Regions from separate parts of the Propionispora vibrioides genome, predicted to be linked through region 1. Evidence: riboswitches for the same ligand, from Rfam matches in the RefSeq annotation. Region 1 holds a riboswitch; the other holds the start of a gene.
What was found. A riboswitch is a leader RNA that binds a small molecule or an ion and turns the genes downstream of it on or off. The one in region 1 is predicted to bind cyclic di-AMP.
Positions count from the first base shown of each region.

Region 2: another riboswitch for cyclic di-AMP. It lies ahead of BMW43_RS21645 (3D domain-containing protein); the one in region 1 lies ahead of BMW43_RS06025 (3D domain-containing protein).

Region 1 is NZ_FODY01000005.1:80,892-91,347, forward strand. It holds gene dut (dUTP diphosphatase) at 1-153, opposite strand, end outside; gene BMW43_RS06000 (dCTP deaminase/dUTPase family protein) at 150-1,001, opposite strand; gene BMW43_RS06005 (SH3 domain-containing protein) at 1,218-1,934, opposite strand; tRNA gene BMW43_RS06010 (tRNA-Val) at 2,341-2,417, opposite strand; gene BMW43_RS06015 (DMT family transporter) at 2,480-2,929, opposite strand; gene BMW43_RS06020 (alpha/beta hydrolase family protein) at 3,219-3,968, opposite strand; gene BMW43_RS06025 (3D domain-containing protein) at 4,029-4,616, opposite strand; cyclic di-AMP (ydaO/yuaA leader) riboswitch at 4,674-4,816, opposite strand; gene BMW43_RS06030 (DUF3870 domain-containing protein) at 4,888-5,250, opposite strand; gene BMW43_RS06035 (Asp23/Gls24 family envelope stress response protein) at 5,259-6,086, opposite strand; gene BMW43_RS06040 (translation initiation factor 2) at 6,155-6,427, opposite strand; gene BMW43_RS06045 (PHP domain-containing protein) at 6,462-7,289, opposite strand; gene BMW43_RS06050 (leucyl aminopeptidase) at 7,289-8,791, opposite strand; gene BMW43_RS06055 (stage V sporulation protein S) at 8,981-9,241, opposite strand; gene BMW43_RS06060 (hypothetical protein) at 9,420-9,938, opposite strand; gene rny (ribonuclease Y) at 10,335-10,456, opposite strand, start outside.
Region 2 is NZ_FODY01000001.1:115,138-125,593, reverse strand. It holds gene recG (ATP-dependent DNA helicase RecG) at 1-1,059, shown strand, start outside; gene BMW43_RS00695 (HipA family kinase) at 1,226-2,011, opposite strand; gene BMW43_RS00690 (hypothetical protein) at 2,099-2,701, opposite strand; gene thmT (2-hydroxymuconate tautomerase) at 2,835-3,221, shown strand; gene BMW43_RS00680 (hypothetical protein) at 3,287-3,754, shown strand; cyclic di-AMP (ydaO/yuaA leader) riboswitch at 3,893-4,022, shown strand; gene BMW43_RS21645 (3D domain-containing protein) at 4,030-4,443, shown strand; gene guaB (IMP dehydrogenase) at 4,612-6,066, shown strand; gene BMW43_RS00665 (transglycosylase domain-containing protein) at 6,370-8,373, shown strand; gene BMW43_RS00660 (WecB/TagA/CpsF family glycosyltransferase) at 8,528-9,256, shown strand; gene BMW43_RS00655 (phosphatidylserine decarboxylase family protein) at 9,361-9,999, shown strand; gene pssA (CDP-diacylglycerol--serine O-phosphatidyltransferase) at 9,996-10,456, shown strand, end outside.

The sequences.
Region 1 (10,456 bases):
TATACTTAACCCTGTAGGTATCAATGCACTTTCTCCAGGCATTATTTCTGTATCGATAACAGAAGATATATCTAAACCTGCATCACCGAAATGAGCATATTGCGGCAACTTTGCATTATCATTTAGTAATTTAACTTTTAACTTACTAATCATAGAACTTCCTCCTTAACAACCTTAATTGCCATGAATAATGATATTGCTATAGCTAACATTCCCATAAAAACACCTTTGTCAATAAAAAACAGATATGTTTCTAAAGCAGAACATGCTGGAATAAGTGCAAGTAGTCTAAAGAAGCATAACAAAAACAGTATAACTTGTAAAGTTTTTAAACCATAATATTTACCTTGTGCAAAAATACGATTAATAGCATTTGTTTTTTGTCCAGATATTATAGATGCTTTTGAGTCTTGTAATAATTTAGTATATTTCTTTTTAAATTCATCATAAACATCTTCTTTTATAAAAATAGTTTGTACTTTTCTTAAAAAATTTTTATTACTATCTGTTAATTCTTTGTCAAGAACATCCTCTGATATATTACGAAGAATGTCTACTCTGCTTGCTTGATTATCGTGATCTTTGTCTGCTGGAGTATTAACTTTGTATAATATAAGCGTCACAAATGATTTGTTTACGGGTAATTTAAGTATTAAGTCAGTTGGATTATTTAATGAGATAAGCAGTGGTCCATGCCAATTAGGATCTAAAGTAGTAGAAATATGGCCAAAGCCTTGAGATACAACGCCAACCTTAGAATGGAATGTACCAGCAATTTTCTTAGACACCCAAACAGCTTCTTCTGTCAAAATTAAAACAGTGTCATGTGGCTTTATATTATAAAAGCCATCAATAGCTGGTACTAAATCCTGGGAAGTGAGAGAAAAAACAAAATCAGTTGGGTTAAAGTTATAACCAACTGGTGTTAAATCGTCTTCTCTAAAAGGAAATATAACAATATCTTTATTTAAAGCTTTTCTTATATCTCTATCAGAAAACATAAATTATCCCCTTTTGAGTATACCGCTTTAGTAATGTAAAATACTTCATTCAATTACCAATTCCTCTATTTTTTAGTAATTTAGTAATTTGGTCAGATTGTTTTTAAAAATTGCAGAGATGTGACAAGAGCAAATAACAAATTTTCTAATATGATAAAAATAACCCTTATGGAGCTTACCCAGTAAGCTCCATAAGGGTTATTCTACCGTTGATTTCTACTTTGATTCCTTTACTCCAATTAAATAACGGTTATTAACCCACCCCTGAATTCCAATGCCATCAACACCCCGCCATCGAATAAAAACCCAATCTCCATTCGTATCTATCACCTTAACATTCCATCCAAAACACAGACCACCAATAATAGCTGCGTCAATATTAAGCTCACTTCTAACATTTAATTCACGTACTCGTACTATTTTAGCGTGTTTAAGTTCATCAGGGGAAATACTCGTAAGGGCGTTCTGGTTAGCTTCTTCCATATGGGCAATACGTAATTCCCTAAAAACTTGAATTGATTCAGGAGGATATATGTATGATACAACATCTTTGCAATAGGGCATAATTACTTGTGTGAATATTACGCAAAATAATCCAAATAATGCTTGGTTCTTATATTTTATAATTAACCCACTTAGCTTGTTAACAAACTGAATTAAATCAAATGTAGCTCCGTGAGTAGATTCAATAACAGCAACATTAAGGTCTTGTAATTCTAAATCAGATAATTTACGATCTTCTAGACAATCTTCTAGACTATCATCATAAAGTTTGTTAAATTTATCGAAATCGATTTTATTAAAATCAATACTAATAGAAGCCTGTTGAATTCTTACTAAGACATTATTTATTTGTTCCTGATTAGCGACATAGTATTTAAAAACGGGTTCTAGGCTGGCATTCATTGCTATATGCATATTTGCTGCTGCCATTACTGCGTTCTTAATCCCTTCAGTTAAGGCAGGATTATTATTAATATATCTTTGTATAGCTTGAGCTCCAACAAATATCTAGTATTGAATTTGCAAACAAGTTTCTACTGTAGGAAGAAGTACCTTATTCAAATTATTAATTAAGTTTGATAAATTCTCCAGGTCAAATTCACTCTGCGACATAAATTCTCCTCCTTATCTTAATCTAATTTGATTAATACATTCGAACTCCTGCATAGCTCAGTTGGTTAGAGCGCTTCAAGCATCGTAAAATCTATCTTCCTACAATATCAAAGAAGCGCAGTAGCAACAAAATAGCAACATTTTGATATTTCTAAGTAGTTTTTTAAGCAAAACAAAAAGCAGTACAGAGCTCATGGAGCCTTGTACTGCTTATCATTCTCTATGGTGGGGTTAGGAGGACTCGAACCTCTGACCTCTTCGATGTCAACGAAGCGCTCTAACCAACTGAGCTATAACCCCTTAAGACATTTCACATTATAGTATGAAAAACAAGAGTTGTCAAGCAGCGGCTTATTTATTTGTTATTTTAGCAATAGATAAGCGCCCACAGTCAGCAAAAACAGGCCGGCCAGATCGTTCCATTCCCAGGCCATATGCTCCAAGCCAAAGCCGCCGTAATGGTCAATAATAATGGCCGTCAGCACCTGGCCGACGATAATGGCCGTCGTTGCGTTAGCCATGCCGACTTTGGGTATGCTGGCGGCCACCAGATAGATAATAAATACACTGATCACGCCACCCAGGTATACATACCAGGGTGCTTCCGGCATGGCCGCCAGACTGCCTTTGCCCATTTTAAAGACAAACAGGAGTAGCAGCAAAATGACCGTACCAATAAAATGCACGACAAAGGTGGTTTCAATAAGACCGATTACCTTGCTCAGCGCCGCGTTTAGCGAACCCTGAATGGCCATAAATATGCCCGACAAAAGCGCCAGTAGCAGAGCCAGCATATTATTCGATAAATCCACGCAGCATACACTCCTTTTTAAAAGACCGGCCAGCCTTAAACTCCAAAGAGCAGCCATTACTGCCGGCTGCCTTGAGTGAAACACTGATTCTATTCACGCAGCATTCTGACGGAACTTTGACCGTCTGGTGGCATCAGTAGACCTTGAAGAACTTAACGTTCCTCTAAGTTTAGCTTGATTACCAGCCGAAAACAGCTCTTGCCCCGCCGGCAAGCTCATTAAATCAGCACTTTTCCAGGCTTGCTAAAAGCTTTGACCAGTCAGTTGGCTAAGAAAAAGCGCCCTGCAACTACCGTTTAGGGCGCTTTTCTAGTATGCTTGATTGCAGCGATTTTATCCATTTCAATATGGCTGCTGTCGTTTCCCGGTAAAAAGCGTGCAACTGATGGTCACCGCCCGGTACGGCAACCAGTTCCTTTCTGCCGACAAGCTGTTGATATAAGGTTTCCGCCTGAGCAAAGGGGACGGTCTCATCCTGCGTCCCATGAAGAACAAGAACAGGAATGCCCTTAAGCGAACGGGCAGCCTGCAGCAAATCATAATCGGCAAAGTCCTGGATAAAGGCAGGCGTCAGTGAACTACGGCCATAGGAATCGGTAACGTGTACCGTCTTCCCCGCCAAAAGCCGTTGGTAGTTCTCCTGTAAAGCCAGCCGGAAAGTTTCTTCCAGATTTGATGGTGCCGCCCACAGGCATAGCCCGCTGATTCCCTCCGGCTGCGCCGCAGCATAGGTTAACGCCGCGCTGCCGCCCATACTGCGTCCCAGGAGCACCAGCCTGCTGGCGATCTCCCGCCGGGCAAACGCCGCCACTGCCGCCAGTTCATCAATTTGCTGCGTCAACGGACCAAGAGGAGTAAAATCGAAACGTACCACCGACAAACCCAGCTTCACGACTTCCTCCGCCAGGGCAACCGCCCGGCCGCCGCCTTCCTTGGAACCACGAAAACCATGACAAATAATTAGTACCTGGTTGGAAGTGCCTTCGTGTATCACAACAGGTAATTGCGCATTGGCATGAATAAGCATAATGGACTTCATACATGTCCCTCCCTTCCGGCTTGTTAATAAAATAAAAAAAAAGAAACAGGCACCAGCCTGTCAATCAATAATGTATACAGTTACCTGCTGCCTGCCAAACCGCAGGGCATCGGCATGACTGTCAAACGCTAAATCGATTACGTTACCACGAATTGCTCCGCCTGTATCATCGGCGATAGCATATCCATATCCTGGTATGTATAAACGGGTTCCTAAGGGAATCACATTGGGATCCACTGCAACTAGGCCCTTGCGCAATTGAGTACCACGAGCTGTATAACTGGAATTACCGGGATCAAACGCACTATAGCCGGAGGCCCGCATGCTGATTGAGCGGCTGTAGCGGCTGGTATCCGAGCCGGTGCCGCCACGATTCAGATAAGCAAAGGTTTCGCTGCCGGCAACCCCGTCCACAGCCAATCCGTTGCTGATCTGGAACTCCGTAACCGCCCGGAGCGTCCCATTGCCAAACACCCCGTCAATAGGCCCCTGATAAAACCCGGCGTCAGTCAACAGTTTCTGCAATACCTGCACGTCATCACCACGCATGCCCACTTTGAGCGCCGTATCTCCCGGCGCGGCAAACACAACGGCATGTATGGCAAGCAGTATGCAGACGAACACTGCTGTAAGGAAAAATTTCCTCAATCGTACCACCTCTCTTTACTCGCCCCAAGCTAACTGCCATGAAAAAGACCAGGGCAATATCCCTTGCGGCTTCTGCCTCCGAGGTTAGCTGTCGGGTTAGGGTAAAAGAGAAGGAATAGAGAACCCTTCCGGATAACCGGATTCACCCCTGTATATTTAGTGGTCCCCCCGTACCTATAAGGATTCGGCATTATATATTATAATAATCCAAGCCTTCCCGCCTGTCAATGTCCATGCTTTGGCCTAAATCGCCATATAAAACAGTCAGGGCTTATTCGGCAGGCTGTACATGGTGTTCTTCGGTATAACTCCGATATTTGTCATAAATAATCCGGAGCGTCGTAATCAGCGACTTTTTAGCGCCGCCCTGATAAATCCGGTCAATCAAATGTACCAGTTCATCAACGCCGTCTTTCAGGCTGTAGCCGACCAATGAGTCCGCAATATGCCTTCTGGCCAGTTTAGTAGCCAATGTACAGTCGGCCTCCACAATTTCTCCTGTCGCCACCTTCACCAGAACGACAATTCCCACAACCTTATATATCTCATTGGCGGTTATGCCAATTGGCAATTTGGCATAACCGGAAAACAAAACCAGATCATCACACAATACTTTGCTCAGGATAAACACCACCAAATGTCTTATTCTACACTTAACCGCTTGATCGCTATATTGACATCCTTGACCAATAGACCGGTCATAAACTCAACCACACTCTTTATCCGGCACTGGGCATCATAGACCACTTCCCGGAGCACACTGCCATACCGGACGGTAACATCCAGTGAAATGGATATGCCGGTCTCCCGGTCATGGGAATTTTTTATATTAATTTGCCCGGTTTTACTAATTGAGGTATCATTGGTTGCCACAAAATCCACAATCGAAGCGATGGCCGCATCGGAAATTAAAAGCTTGCCATAATAACTAAAGGTGGGGCGGATAATCGACTTTTCGCCCAGCTTATTTCGCCGCTTGGCCTGGGGCTTCTTAAAGAATATTTCCAAAGGGTCGATCATGTAGCCGGAGAAATGAGGTTTCAATTCAATGGTAGGCACCGGTATGATATGTTTTCCCTCTTTTAGACGGCTTTCCCGCGCTTTGGCGATTTCGGCTTTTGTAGCAATGTCTTCAATAAAAATAGTCTTGCTAATCGACGGCAATTGCAAGGCATCGACAATTTTCTGCACCATGTTTTCCGAAGTGCCCAAGATTAAAATACGGGACGGCCGTACTTCGGCAATAGCCGCCCGTACCTTTTCGGCATGCTCGGGCTCCATAAAAATGGCCCGCCGCACAGCTTTAATCTTACTCGGTTCTTTCTTCGCCGAATAGCCGGCGATAATTTTACTGTCTTTTATCAAAATGCCATCATCAATGATGGCATCCGCGGCATGTTCATGTGCCACGATGAGCGCACGATGACTCTTACCGGTTCCACTCGGTCCCACTAATGCAATTACATCCACTGGCTGCCCTCCAAGCCTGCTCTTAAAAATTCTCTATACATAAAAAATAAACACCTTCCAAGGTGTTGTCAAGTGGGCCTATGGAAATTGTTCTGCACTTGCCGTTCTAACTCGGTTATGCGAGTAGTGTAATGCATAAGTTTACGCGCATACCGGGTGTTATTCCGTAGCAGTTTCTCATTTTGCAATGCCAGCTTTGACAATTGTTCACTTTTTTCTCGTTCCAGCAAGTCAAGCAAATTCATCAGCACCCGCCGGCTTAGCCGGAGTGCCTCGACCTTATCCTCCAGCTCGCGGATGCGAGCCTGCAAGTCTGTAATCAGGCTGACTTCTGTATCCATTAGCATCCTCCTGAAATCTTAGTGGTCCACACCACTACCCCCTCGGGGAGCAAAGATGTTCAGCCAATGACGCCGGTACGGCGACAATACCCAGCGTCTCAGGAAAACGACCGGGAATCCCGTGAAAGTCCGACCCGCCGGTAACAAGCAACCGGTGGCGCCGGGCCAATGCGAGGTATTGTTCTATATGTTCGGCGTCATGTCTGGGATGGTACACTTCCAACCCATCAATGCCAGCCTGGATGACTGCCAGAACAACCTGGTCATCGCCGACCAGCCCTGGATGAGCCAATACAGCCACACCACCGGCCTTTTTGATCAAAGCAATCACACTGGCCGGAGAAAGTTTGTCATGGGGGACATAGGCCGGTCCTCCCGTGGCTAAAAGTTTCTCAAACACGTCACCGACGGTAGGGAAATAGCCTTTGGCCACCAGTGTCTTCGATATCTGGGCACGGCCGATGGAGGTCGCCGCTCCGGCAATGTCCAGCACCTCCTGATAGGTAATATCAAACCCAAGCGCTACCAGCTTTTCAACAATACGCCGGGTACGCGTCCGGCGGCTTTGGGTCAACAGCGTCAGTTGCTCGCTTAACTCCGGTTGGTGAATATCAATATGATAACCTAAAATATGAACCTCATGACCGGGCAGATCGGTGCTGAATTCAATGCCGGGAATCAGCGTCAATGCGTCGTCCGGTGCTAAGTTTTTCTGCTGCTCCAGCAATAAAAGTCCGTCTACCGTGTCATGATCGGTAATGGCGATATAGCGTAATCCGGCTTCCCGTGCCTGCCGTAAAATTTCAGTGGGAGTATAGCGGCCATCGGAAGCGGTAGTATGAATATGTAAGTCTGCCTTCATCAGGCTTCAGCCAGGCTATAAGCCAACTCCACCAGCGTACGCACTCCCACACCCGTACCGCCTTTGGCCTGATCCCCCTTAGCTTTTGTCGTATCCGAAGTACCGGCAATATCCATATGAACCCAGGGAATAGCTTCAACAAAATGACCGATAAACAGTCCTGCCGTGATCATGCCGGCCATTCTGCCGCCGGAATTTTTCAGGTCGGCAATATCGCTCTTGATTTGCTCCTCATATTCCTCGAAATGAGGCATTTCCCACACTTTTTCCCCGGCAGCCGCCGCGGCTGCCTTGACCTGGTTGCACCATTCCGGCTGATTGGTAATAAGCCCGGAGGCGACATTACCCAGCGCCACGACACAGGCGCCGGTCAGCGTGGCCAGATCAATGATTTTCTCAACTTTCTGTTTTACCGCATAAGCAACGGCATCGGCCAGAATCAGCCGGCCCTCGGCGTCGGTGTTGACGACCTCAATGGTTTTGCCGCCAAGGGAGGAAATCACATCACCGGGCTTTACGGCTGAGCCGGACGGCATATTTTCTGTACAGGGCACCAAAGCGAGAATATTAACCGGCAGACCCAGCCGTCCAATAGCGTACATGGCTGCCAATACAGCGGCGCCGCCGGCCATATCACCCTTCATGTCCCCCATATTTTCGCTGGGTTTCAACGAAATGCCACCACTGTCGAAGGTGATTCCCTTGCCGACAAAAGAAACATAGCTGCTGCTTTTTTTATTGCCCGTATATTTTAGTATGATAAACGCCGGCGGCTGCACGCTGCCCTGAGCCACCGCCAGCAAGGCGTGCATGCCCTGTTTCTCCATGGCGCCTTTATCCAGTACAGTAAGCTCCATCCGGCCTTCCTTCGCGATCTGAGACGCATGCCAGGCCATTTTGGTGGGAGTCATGACCTGACCGGGATGATTGACCAAATCCCGGGCCAGGCTTATGCTTTCCGCAATGATTTGTGCCTTTTCCACTGCAAGGCTAAGTTTGGCGATATCCGTCTGGCTCTCGGCCAACAGGCCCAATTCCGTCACACAGACTTCTGCCTTAGCCTTTTTCTCCGTTTTATAATAGTCAAAACTGTATAAGCCAAGCAAGCTGCCCTCTACCATCGCCTGCACCGCGTCAGGCAGGGTCTCCTCTCCCCGGTACAAGGCGGCCAGTACCCGCCGGGCATTGGCCTTTTGGGCCGCCCGGATAGCCGTTCCCGCCGCCTGGCGGATTTTCCCGGCCGTCAGCTTCTCTTTGTTGCCCAGGCCAATGAAAATAATATGTTTAGCGGCCAATTTCCCGCAGGTATAGAGTGAATGGATCTCGCCAAATTCACCGCATTTCGGCTGGCGGCTGAGCAGTTCAGTGACATAGCCTGCCAGTGCCTTATCAATTTCCTCCAGATACGAGCCACTTACCTTCATATTCTGATACAGCCCGACAAGCAGGCTATCACAAGCCACTTGCCCCAGCTGCTCTTTTATTTCCACGTAGATATGCATCGTCTCACTCCTATAGCGTCAGTTCGACCGGTGTGCTTCCACAATGGCCTGTTACGTTGCCACAAGGTGAAGAAAATCACCGTCAGGTTTCTTTCCCCAACACCCGGCTATATAGAATAGTATGCCATATTTTGCAAAGATAAAACAGTAAAACCTGTTCAACAGAACAGGTTTTACTCATATTAGCTATTAGCGCGGCTCTACGATCAATTTCATGGCGGTACGTTCTTCTCCGTCAATCAGGATATCGGTAAAGGCAGGGATGCAGATGAGATCAACACCGTGAGGAGCTACAAAACCTCTTGCAATTGCTACTGCTTTAACTGCTTGATTGAGAGCGCCCGCACCGATGGCCTGAATCTCTGCACCACCACGTTCTCTAAGCACTCCAGCCAAGGCGCCTGCTACGGAATTAGGATTGGATTTTGCTGATACCTTCAAGACTTCCATGTTTAAGTACCCTCCTTTAATTAAAACGCAAAGTTAAAGTCCTATTTTATGTGGTATTCGTTACCTGACCAAATAATTCCTTTTTTATTTGGAAATATTTTATAAATTTAACAAAGCGAAAAAACGGAAGCATTTAGAAAAATACACCCGTTTCCTGATCCCTGTCAAAAGCGGACCGCTATTTGTTAAACACCAGCACACGTCCGTCCTCGCGGATACCGATTAAGCTTTGGACAATTTCTTTTTGCTTCATGCTCTGCAGCATGTTGTCAATCAACTCTTCCTGAATTAAGAGATCTTCCTCCAGCATGGCTTCATTATGATCGGTAATCAGCCGGTCCTTGAGCCGTTCTCTGAGCAGAGTGATCATCAGGGCAATTTCGCCCTTGGACAGCGTATGCACATCGCGAAGAATGGTCACCATAGCCACCTGATCATACTTGTTCAGTTGAATCTCCGCCGTCGTCACACTAACGCCTTCCAGCATATGATAGGCCAGCACACTGTTGAGCATCACCTGTTCCAGGGCGGCAAACTCCTGCGGGGAGGGAATGGATGACAGCAAAAAGGTCATCTTTAAGGAATCCTGCCGCGGATCAAAATTTATCGTTCCAATCTCGGGATAACGTACCAGGATCGAAATAAGTAAGTTCACACCATCGGAAATTTGTTCATCATCTTGCCGATATTTTGGCATTGTAAGGTCACCGTCCACTCCATCATATAAAATAAAAGCTATGAGAACATGACAGCTACCAGTTGATAGCCATATAGAGGAAAAAGCAAGCCAGATCACTGTAATTCATCATGCAATGTAATAAATTATTCTCTAAGTAATGAGTAAATCCTTCTTTTCCGTAGTTTCAATTACTGGAAAGAAGGATTAGGGCGTCAAACTAGCTAAATCCACAATTCCCTTTACAGATTCTTTTACGCAAGGCCCCGTTGCCGTCGATTTGCATATATTCGCTATGCGTACTTCCTTAACCTTGCTCTGCAAAAAAAATTTCGCAAATTCAATTTGCACTTTCAAAGTAGCTGGACCACTAACAAAAATTAAAAACGACCCCTGCAAGAGGTCGTTTGAGTTTACTTATTTAGCGTAATCAACCGCCCGTGTTTCACGGATGACAGTAACTTTAATCTGACCGGGATACTCTAGTTCGCTTTCAATCTTCTTCACTATGTCCCGTGCCATACGAACAGAAGTCAAAT
Region 2 (10,456 bases), on a different contig from region 1:
CAGCTTGAAGATCTGGGAATTAAAGTGGCGCTTTTAACGGGAAGTCTTGCGAAAGGGAAGCGAAAAGAATTGCTCCAAGCGCTTCAGACCGGCTGCGTTGATATCGTCCTTGGCACTCATGCATTGATTCAAGAAGATGTTTGTTTTCATAAGCTGGGGTTGGTAATCACTGATGAACAGCATCGTTTCGGAGTCCGTCAGCGAGCCAAACTGCAGGCTAAAGGCATGATGCCTGATGTGCTGGTTATGACGGCAACACCGATTCCGCGTACCATGGCTTTAACGGTGTACGGTGATTTGGATGTTTCCTCCATACGGCAGCTGCCGCCCGGGCGAAAACCAATAAAAACCTTTGTCCGCGGTTCGGACCGCAGGCAGCTAGTTTATAAATTTATAGCGGATGAAATAGCTAAAGGGCGTCAAGCCTATATTGTGTGCCCCTTAGTAGATGAATCGGAAAAAATCCAGGCTCAATCGGCGACACAGCTTTATGCAGAACTGCAAGAAACCTATTTTCGGCATATAACCTGCGGCTTAGTTCATGGCAAAATGAAGAACCTGGAAAAGGATGAGATGATGCGCCGGTTTTATGAGGGTAGCATCAAGGTGCTTATTGCCACAACGGTCATTGAAGTCGGTGTCAATGTTCCTAATGCTACTATTATGGTCATTGAAGGGGCGGAGCGGTTCGGTCTGGCGCAACTGCACCAACTGCGGGGGCGGATTGGCCGGGGCGAACATCAGTCCTATTGCATTTTATTGTCAGATAACCCCAATCCAGAATCACAGGAGCGGCTGCAGGTTATGACAAATACCAGTGATGGATTTGCTTTGGCGGAGCAGGATCTTCTGCTGCGCGGTCCCGGTCACTTTTTTGGCGAGCAGCAGCATGGATTGCCGGATCTAAAAATAGCAGATATCGTCAATGATCTTGACTTGTTGCTGAAGGCCAGGAGGGCCGCCTATGAAACGGTTATGCAAACCGACGAATTTGAAAAGGTGCGTCCTTATATAGCAGAACGTTTTTACCATCACTTTGATCAGATTTTTCAATGTTAAGAATTTATGACCGGCTACCGGTCTGTAATCAGGGCAAAAAAAGGGCGGCTTGCGCCGCCGATTATGGGAGAGGAGAAAATTTACATTACTATTATTGCCGGCCATAGAAAATATATGCAGTCCCTTAGCATAAATAATATGTCTGCTGCCTTTTAGCAGCGGTTATTTAGGTGATTCTATGTGGCGCCGCTGCAGTGTACCTGCTAAGAGCATAATATAATCTATCGGCTATTTTTTGGCGCTCTTCGATGAAGGTTTCCAGTGTCTGCGCTTCTTCTGGATTAGTCCACCATTCAGCGGGGATTTTTTGGATAACCTTTCTGATCTGGGGCTTGCTGATTTTTTTAAAGGCCTCCACATAAGGTTTAAAATCCTGCGGCATAAGATAGTTTTTCAATAATACCCGGAAAGCGCGACGGTAATAAATATAAATTTTATTTGCTAAAAAGGTTACCGATTCATTCGTCCATTTTCCTGAGCGGAATAAATGGGAATTATCGATAGCATAGGCTTTACAGTTAGCAGCTTGTGAAACAACCAGTAAATTTTTTCTGTTATTAGTACGGTCAGCGTTGTGAAAGAGATGATCAAAAAATATCACTCCTGCCAATTCATGAAGATTGGTAATCTGTGAAAAGGTATATTTATCAATATAGGTCGCATGGGATATATATTGTGAGGCAAAATGGATGCCTGCAGTAACACCTTCAGCTCGGAGCTGCGGATAGGATTCCAGGAAAGACTCATCAATGGTAAAACACTGGCTGGCGGGAAAACAGAGATTGAGTAAATTACCTAACTGACTTGCCAGTAGTTCACTGATTAATACTTTTGTTCCATAACGGTTGTTTTGGAGCTTGACAATATATATATTGCGGTCGTTGGCACAAAAAAAATGGGGGGATGTCGCTCCGACACCAACGCGTCCCAGATATTCCTTGGCAAACAACATACGTTAACCTCCTGGGAAGAATAGGGAAATAAAAACGACCCGGCTATATGATTAACCGAGTCGCTGGAGTACGGACTTTTAACTTTGTTAGCAACAGCAAACGGTTGATATAGATGTCAGCGATTCAAGATTTACTAGGACAGATCTTACGTCCCTGTTGCTGATGCATTGATCAGTACCAGGAACAAAAATACTGTTGACTGTTAAGAGTGCCAGACAATTGTCTACCGCGCCGAGCGTTCCTTCAAATAAGAAACCGCCCAAAGTTGTAAGCACTACTGTATCGCCGACCATGCGCCTTAACTGACATACCAGATCATGTCCGTCCTGGCGTTGCTCTTCTCCATCACGCTGCCCTAAGCCGATTACGCCGTTAACGTTCAAGGCATTTCCGGAACCGGTGTTATTAAAGGGATCGTTTACAATGCCGGAGCCTTTGGCGATAATTGACCACAGGTCAACTCGCAAGAAGGTCACTTCTCTGATTTCGCCCCCCGGCGTAAGAATTTCAACTTCATTGGATTCTGCCGTTATTGCAGGGGTTAGAAAAGCTATCCGGCAATCCTCAATTGCCTGCAAATTTCCATAATAGGTAAACCCATCAATTCCAAATAGCAATACATCTGTATTGATTTCACGCTCCAGATCTTTAATGAACTCTAGATTACGGATTTCATGTAAAAATCCCATAAACGTTTTCCTCCCTGTGTTAAAAATTATAAACTGACTTACTATACTTTATGAAAAATGGAAGGATAGTGTTCCTTTTTTGGCATATTTCCCTGGTTAAAGCATAACCTAACCGGCAGGGTTGTTAGGGTGAATGACGAATATATTTAGGGAGTCACTGATTTATTCGTACTGTTCGTTCTATCAGGTCTTTTTCCGCCTGGCGTCGTCAGCAAAGCCTCGCGAGAGCACTGCTATTCATAAGGATTTGCTTCCTTGCCAGACGGAAAAATCTTTAGCCAGCCCGACAGGATTATTGAATCAGCGACTCCCAAAGATAAGGAGGAGAGCTATTATGCCGATTGTTCAAATTGATATGTTGGAAGGCCGTTCTACCGAACAGAAAAGAGAACTTGCTAAAAAAATTACGGAGGTAATTGTTGAAACTGCCAAATGCCAGCCCGACGCAGTGACCATCGTAATCCGGGAGGCTGCTAAGCAACATATCAGCAAAGCCGGCGTACTCATGCTGGATAAGTAGTAATAAGTAAAAAAACAGCCCATCGCTTAGCGCGAATGGGCTGTTTTAGCAAGGAGGCACACCCTATGAAAAAGACCTTTGCCAAGGATTTAGAGCGAGCGATAATCGAAGAATTGGAACAACTGAAAAAGCGCACACCGGAATTAACCTGTCTGTGGGACCTGCTGCTTGTATTGCAGGAAGAGTTTATACAAGTGCTGCAAAGTGATGAGCCAGCCAGCCTGGAAATAGGGCGGCTGACTGGTTCAGATGAGGATTGGAAACAAGTCCATGCCTATATTGCAGGAATGGAAGGGGCCGTTTTGCAGCGAGCCATTCCTTTATGGACAATCTATTCCTTATTGGAGCGGGCGGCTCAATATTATCACCAGGCAGGTGTCAATAGCGCCTATCCGAAAGAAAAAGCGTGGTATCTTTCCTTGGAGCAAATAAAACTAATGGAAAAGCGAAAAGTGGGGGGCGCTGTACGGACCGTACATAATCATCTTTGGGGCCAGCTTGGTTTTGCCCCATTCATGATTGGCAAGGAGTAGTGTTTGAAGACACGTCCTAGCAACTTTGTGAGCAAATAGGAGTATATGATGTTATAACGGAGTATACTAATAGTAATTTTGCGTAAATATAGTATACCATATTGAAAGCAGGTTGCCTTTGTTAAGCAGTTACGGTATTATATGTGCATGCCGAATTTCTCTTAAAGAAAACGGGGGAACCATTTTTGGGGTGAATCCGCCAAAGGCGGTAGGGATTATCCTTTGTCCGAACCCGACAGCTAACCTCGCAGGCATATAGAAAGGAGTGTACCGCCATGTTGAATTTTAAAAAAATACTTTTATGGGGTACCATACTAACTGTTTTGCAGATGACTTTTGTTGCACCTGTTACTTTTGCCAAGGCGGCAGCCAAGCCGGATTCTTATACTAAGAAACTGGATATTAAGGCAACCGCGTATGCACCAGGACCACATGATAATGGCAAATGGGGTAATTTGACTCATTTAGGCACTCAGATTCGTCCGGGTGTTATTGCTGTAGACCCTTCGGTTATTCCGCTTGGTTCTAAAGTGTATATTGAGTTCCCTGACGGACAGGGAAAGTATGCGGTGGCGGAAGACACCGGCGGCGCTATTAAGGGAAACCGGGTGGATATTGCTGTTGAGTCGGTGGCAAAGGCCTATGATTTCGGTATCCAACACGTTAAAGTATATGTATTAGAAAAATAATGACTAGATATCATGGATTGGAGGGTTTGTCTTTCAATCCATGATTTTTTTGTCGAAAATAGGTAAAAATTTTTAACTCCTACATAAAAAATGGTAGATTCGGTAAGTTTAAATGTGGTATTATATTATGAAATACACCTGTATTGTTTTCGGGAAGGAGATAATTTAATGTTTGAGGACAAATTTGCCACAAAAGGGTTAACCTTTGATGATGTGTTGTTAATCCCGGGAAGATCCGATATTTTACCGCGGGATGTAGAAGTGAATACCTATCTGACCAGGAATATCAAACTCAACATTCCTATTGTAAGTGCCGGAATGGATACGGTAACAGAAGCACCAATGGCTATCGCCATGGCCAGAGAGGGCGGCTTGGGCGTAATTCATAAGAATATGTCCATTGAAAGGCAAGCCAACGAGATTGATAAAGTAAAACGCTCCGAGCACGGAATTATCGTTGATCCCATCTTTTTATCGCCGGATAACATACTGCAAGACGCGCATGATCTAATGGAAAAATACCATATTTCCGGTGTGCCTGTTACGGTAAATAACAAATTAGTAGGCATTATAACCAATCGTGATTTACGGTTTGAAACTAATTTGACCGCTAAAATCCGTGACTGCATGACACGGGAACATTTAATTACGGCACCTGTTGGCACTTCCCTGGAAGATGCCAAGGAGTTATTGCGTCAGCACCGGATTGAGAAATTACCATTGCTTGATGAAGCAGGCAATTTAAAAGGGCTTATTACCATTAAGGATATTGAGAAGGCTCAAAAATATCCTAACTCGGCGAAGGATGCCAAAGGCCGGTTGCTGGTTGCTGCAGCCGTAGGTGTTGGTGCCGATATGATGGATCGTATTGATGCCATTGTCGCGGCTAAGGTTGATGTCCTGGTAGTGGATACCGCCCATGGCCATTCTAAGGGTGTTTTGGATGCGGTGCGGACCATCAAAGCTGCCTATCCGCAAGTCGATCTTATTGCCGGCAATGTGGCTACGGCAGAAGCCACCCGCGATTTAATAGAAGCCGGTGTGGATGCTGTGAAAGTGGGGATTGGTCCTGGCTCCATTTGTACAACCCGTATTATTGCCGGTATCGGTGTTCCGCAAATCACGGCTGTATATTCCTGTGCGCAGGCGGCCCGTGAATATAATATCCCGGTTATTGCCGATGGCGGTATTAAATATTCCGGTGACATCACTAAAGCGATTGCGGCGGGAGCCAGCGTTGTTATGGTAGGAAATCTACTGGCTGGGACAGAGGAAAGTCCGGGCGAAACGATTATTTATCAAGGGCGCAGCTACAAGGTATATCGTGGAATGGGATCACTGGGAGCCATGGCTGAGGGCAGCAAAGACCGTTATTTCCAAGAGAATATGGACAAGCTGGTACCGGAAGGTATTGAAGGCCGTGTGCCGTATAAAGGTTCTCTGGCGGATACTGTCTTCCAACTGGTTGGCGGCCTGCGTTCCGGCATGGGTTACTGTGGCGTATGCAACATCCAGGAATTGATTGTTAAATCGAAGTTCATTCGTATTACCGGTGCCGGGCTAAAAGAAAGCCATCCTCATGATGTGAACATTACCAAGGAATCTCCTAACTATAGTTTGTAAAACTGCAATTGATCTATCAGTACGATAAAACAAAAACACCGTCCACAATTCTTGTTGGCGGTGTTTGTCTTATATAACTGAACATCACGTTAGGGTGTGTTCTCAAACTATCCAAGACATTCTCTGACGGTGTTTTTTGTGCCATGCTCCGGTAGAATTGAAGTAACGTCTATTGTTCCTGCAGAAATTTGCCTTGTCTAGCGCAAAAATCACTGGCCATAGATTATTCCGTTAGTCTGAAAACACACCTAAGTGCGTAAAGCCTATATTTTTTGAAATACTAGTAGAAAGGGAGGTGCACCGGTGTATAGATTTCGCTTTTTTTCATGCACAGCTTTTTTACTGGTTTTATTTTTGACAAGCAGTTTACTTGGCGGTTGCGCCGGCATTAATCTGCCGCGTACCGACAATCTGGAGAATCTGCAGCTTATCGAAGCTACGCAGGTTTATGACAGTCAGGGGCAGCTTATTTCTAAGTTATTTGAGGAAAATCGGGTGGTGGTTACTCTTAGTAATATTTCTCCCTATATTCAGCAGGCGGTCATTGCCAATGAAGATGTACGATTTTATAGTCATATAGGTGTTGATCCGATTGGGATTTTGCGTGCTCTCTGGGTAAATATTCGAACCGGTGGACTTGTGGAAGGCGGCAGCACGATTACTCAACAGTTAGCCAAGAATATGTTTCTTACCCAGGAAAGAACCTTTTCCCGAAAAGTCAATGAATTGCTGTTGGCGGTAATTATTGAAAGGAAATTTACCAAACAGGAAATCCTGCAGGCCTACTTAAATCAGGTGTATTTTGGCGAGGGAGCCTATGGTGTGGAAGCTGCAGCGCAGGTCTATTTTGGTAAATCAGCCAAAGACTTGACATTGGCCGAGAGCGCTTTGCTGGCCGGTCTGCCCCGGGGGCCCAATATTTATTCTCCCTATATCGACAGCGGGGCGGCACTGGAACGGCGTAATACGGTTATTTCCGGCATGGCCAAAGCGGGGTATATTACAGAGGCAGAGGCGGAGAAAGCCAAAAAAGAACAACTGGTTGTTTCGGGCAAGAAGAAACGTTCGGTGCAAGCCTCCTATTTTCTTGATTATATCGCTAATCAATTAGTGGAAAAGTATGGAGCCAACCGGGTTTATAAAGGCGGACTCAAGGTTTATACCACCCTTGATATTAGAACGCAGCAGGCTGCAGAAACCATTTTGGGAAATCAACAGGGCGGCATTTTAGCGCTAGATCCCCGGAATGGATATATCCGCGCCATGGTTGGTGGCAGAAATTATGAGGAAAGTCAGATAAACCGGGTTGTTACAGAGGTACGTCAACCAGGTTCAGCGTTTAAACCATTTGTATATGCTACGGCCCTTGATCAGGGAATGCCGATGAATTCCATTATTCTGGATGAGGCTATCAATATTAATGGTTACAGTCCACAGAATTATGATAAGAAATATCTTGGTCCCATTACATTTAAAAAAGCTTTGCGATTATCTGTCAATGTAGCTGCGGTAAAATTAGGGCGGCAGGTTGGGATCGAACAAGTGTTAAATTTGGCTAAAAGCCTGGGTATCACGACGCTGGTACCGGAAGATAACAATTTGGCGGCAGCGCTTGGTGGATTGACCCGCGGGGTGAATCTGCTGGAATTAAGTACGGCGTATACGGCTTTTGCGAATAACGGAATAGTTTCCCGACCTGTCAGTATCATAAAAGTTTTGGATGAAAATAATCAGGTATTGGAAGAAAATCATTCGCTTCAACAGGCGGTTTTGCGTCCGGAAATTGCTTACCTAACAACCAATATGATGAAAGCGGTCATCGACAGTGGGACTGGTACGCCGGCCCAGCTTGGCAGGGATGCAGCCGGTAAGACGGGAACGACCGATAATTATGAAACGGCCTGGTTTGTTGGTTTCACGCCGGAACTTCTGGTGGGAATTTTTGTAGGGAATGATGATCGTACACCTGTGGGGATTTCGGGAACGCAGGTGGCGCAATTATGGGGTAATATGGTATCACAACTGCCGTTTAGCAAGGGAGCTTCCTTTGCCGTTCCGGCTAACGTGGTGACAGGCATTCCTATTTGTACCGATTCGGGAAAATTGGCGACGCCGGCCTGTCCGGAAGTAGAGTATGATGCCTTTATTAAAGGAAGTGAACCTAGTGAAGTCGATTCCCGGGCGAAACTGGAAAATTCCAGACAAAAGCAAGCCGATGTACCGGGAAGCGATCAACAGGAAGGAAACAGAAAAAAGCGTAATGATAAATTGAAGTGGAACTTCCCGTTTCAATTGCCCAAGTTTTAATAATATGGTAAAATATTCTTTGGCCTAGGTAGGTTATTTATACTAGGGCGTGTTTTCAAACTATCTGAAATGTTCCCTGACGGCGCTTTTGTTCTATGGACCATTCCGTTAGTTTGAAAACACGCCCTAAGGGAAAAGGAGATTGTAGTCTGCAGTGCATATGAAGATATCGGTATTGGATATAATGATTGATTGTGTTACCATGCAGGAAGCTGTCGATACGATACAGAGATTTATTGATTCGGGTAAACCTCATTTGATTGCCACCGCAAATGCCGAAATGGTTATGTTTTCCCAACAGGATAGGGAGTTAGCCGATATTTTGAACCATGCTGATCTGGTGGTTCCTGACGGAGCCGGTGTTGTGTGGGCGGCACGGTATCAGGGAGCCCCTATGCCGGAACGGGTTGCCGGCTATGATTTGGCTCAACGGTTATTGGCACTTTCCGCCCAAAGGGGTTACCGGGTTTTTATGTTTGGCGGTGCTCCAGGTGTGGCGGAAGAGGCAAAATCGGCAGCAGAAAGAAATTATCCCGGCTTACAAATCGCAGGTACGCGAAGCGGTTTTTTCTCATCAGAAGATGAGGCAGCTATTATTAATGAAATTAGGGGGGCCGAACCTGCCATATTATTGGCTGCTTTGGGTGTGCCCAAGCAGGAAAAGTGGCTGCAGGCCAATTTGACTGCCCTTAACGTTCCCATATGTATGGGGGTGGGAGGAACTTTTGATGTTATGGCCGGGAATGTCCGCCGTGCTCCTGTTTGGATGCAGCGTGCCAATCTGGAATGGCTGTTCCGTTTGCTTAATCAGCCGTCCCGGGCTATTCGCATGCTGGCATTGCCACGCTTTGTTCTCAAGGTTATGGGCCATAAAAAACATTAGACAAAGTACTTCTATTATATTATAATAATTTGAGAATGCAGGAAGATAAGAGTTCCTTGCTTTTTATTTTTATAATGCTATAGAGGGACGAAGGGGGTGTATAGATGGTTAAAACGCCTATAGTCAAAGAAGGTTACATATACATCGCTTTTCTTGCACTGCTCACCGCCATAGTCGCTTTGGCCGCTGGCCCTTATTGGAGTGTTGTCCCTGGGACATTATTGGTTTTTGTTACATTTTTCTTTAGGAATCCTAATCGCTCCGTTCCCGAAGATAGCGTGCTCGTTTTGTCACCTGCCGACGGTAAGGTGATGAGTGTTTGCGAAGTATATGATGATCAGTTTTTAAATGAAGTAGGCAATAAGGTAACTATTTTCCTGTCTGTCTTTGATGTGCATGTGAACCGCAGTCCTATTGCTGGCGAGATTACTTTCCAGCAATATACTTGCGGACGTTTCCGTCCTGCCTATAAAGAGTCGGCCGGCTGTGAAAATGAACGGCATGCCATCGGTCTGGAGAGTGAAAATATGCGCGTTCTGGTTACTCAGATTGCCGGACTTTTAGCACGCCGGATCGTATCCTGGGTCACCTTGGGAAGCATGCTTGAAAAGGGAGAACGCTATGGGATGATCAAGTTCGGGTCCTGTACAGAAGTTATTATGCCTAAAACCGTAGAGGTTCTTGTGAAAAAAGGGGACCGGGTAAAAGGCGGGGAAACCATTATCGGGAGGTTAATGCAATGAAAAGCATAATCCCCAATGCGTTAACAGCGCTTAATTTGGTATTGGGTGTTTTTGCAATTATATCCACTTTACAACAACAATTTGTGTATGCCGCTTTCTTCATTGTTTTCGCCATGATTGCTGACGGTTTCGACGGCCGGGCGGCTCGGTTTTTTAAAGTCAGCAGTGAGTTTGGCAAAGAACTGGACTCGTTGTGTGATCTTGTGTCCTTTGGGGTGGCACCGGCAATTTTGGCCTATGTTTTTTTGCTGCATGAGCTGGGCTATGCCGGCTATGGTGTTGCTGCTCTTTTTGCGACCTGTGGCGCGCTTCGTTTGGCACGGTTTAATGTAAATACGGGTATTGTAAAAGGCTATTTTATGGGACTTCCCATACCGGCTGGCGGTTGTGTCGTAGCAACCTTTATACTGGTAGGGTATAAACCGGAAGCCTGGCTGTTTGCCGCTTTGGTTGCCAT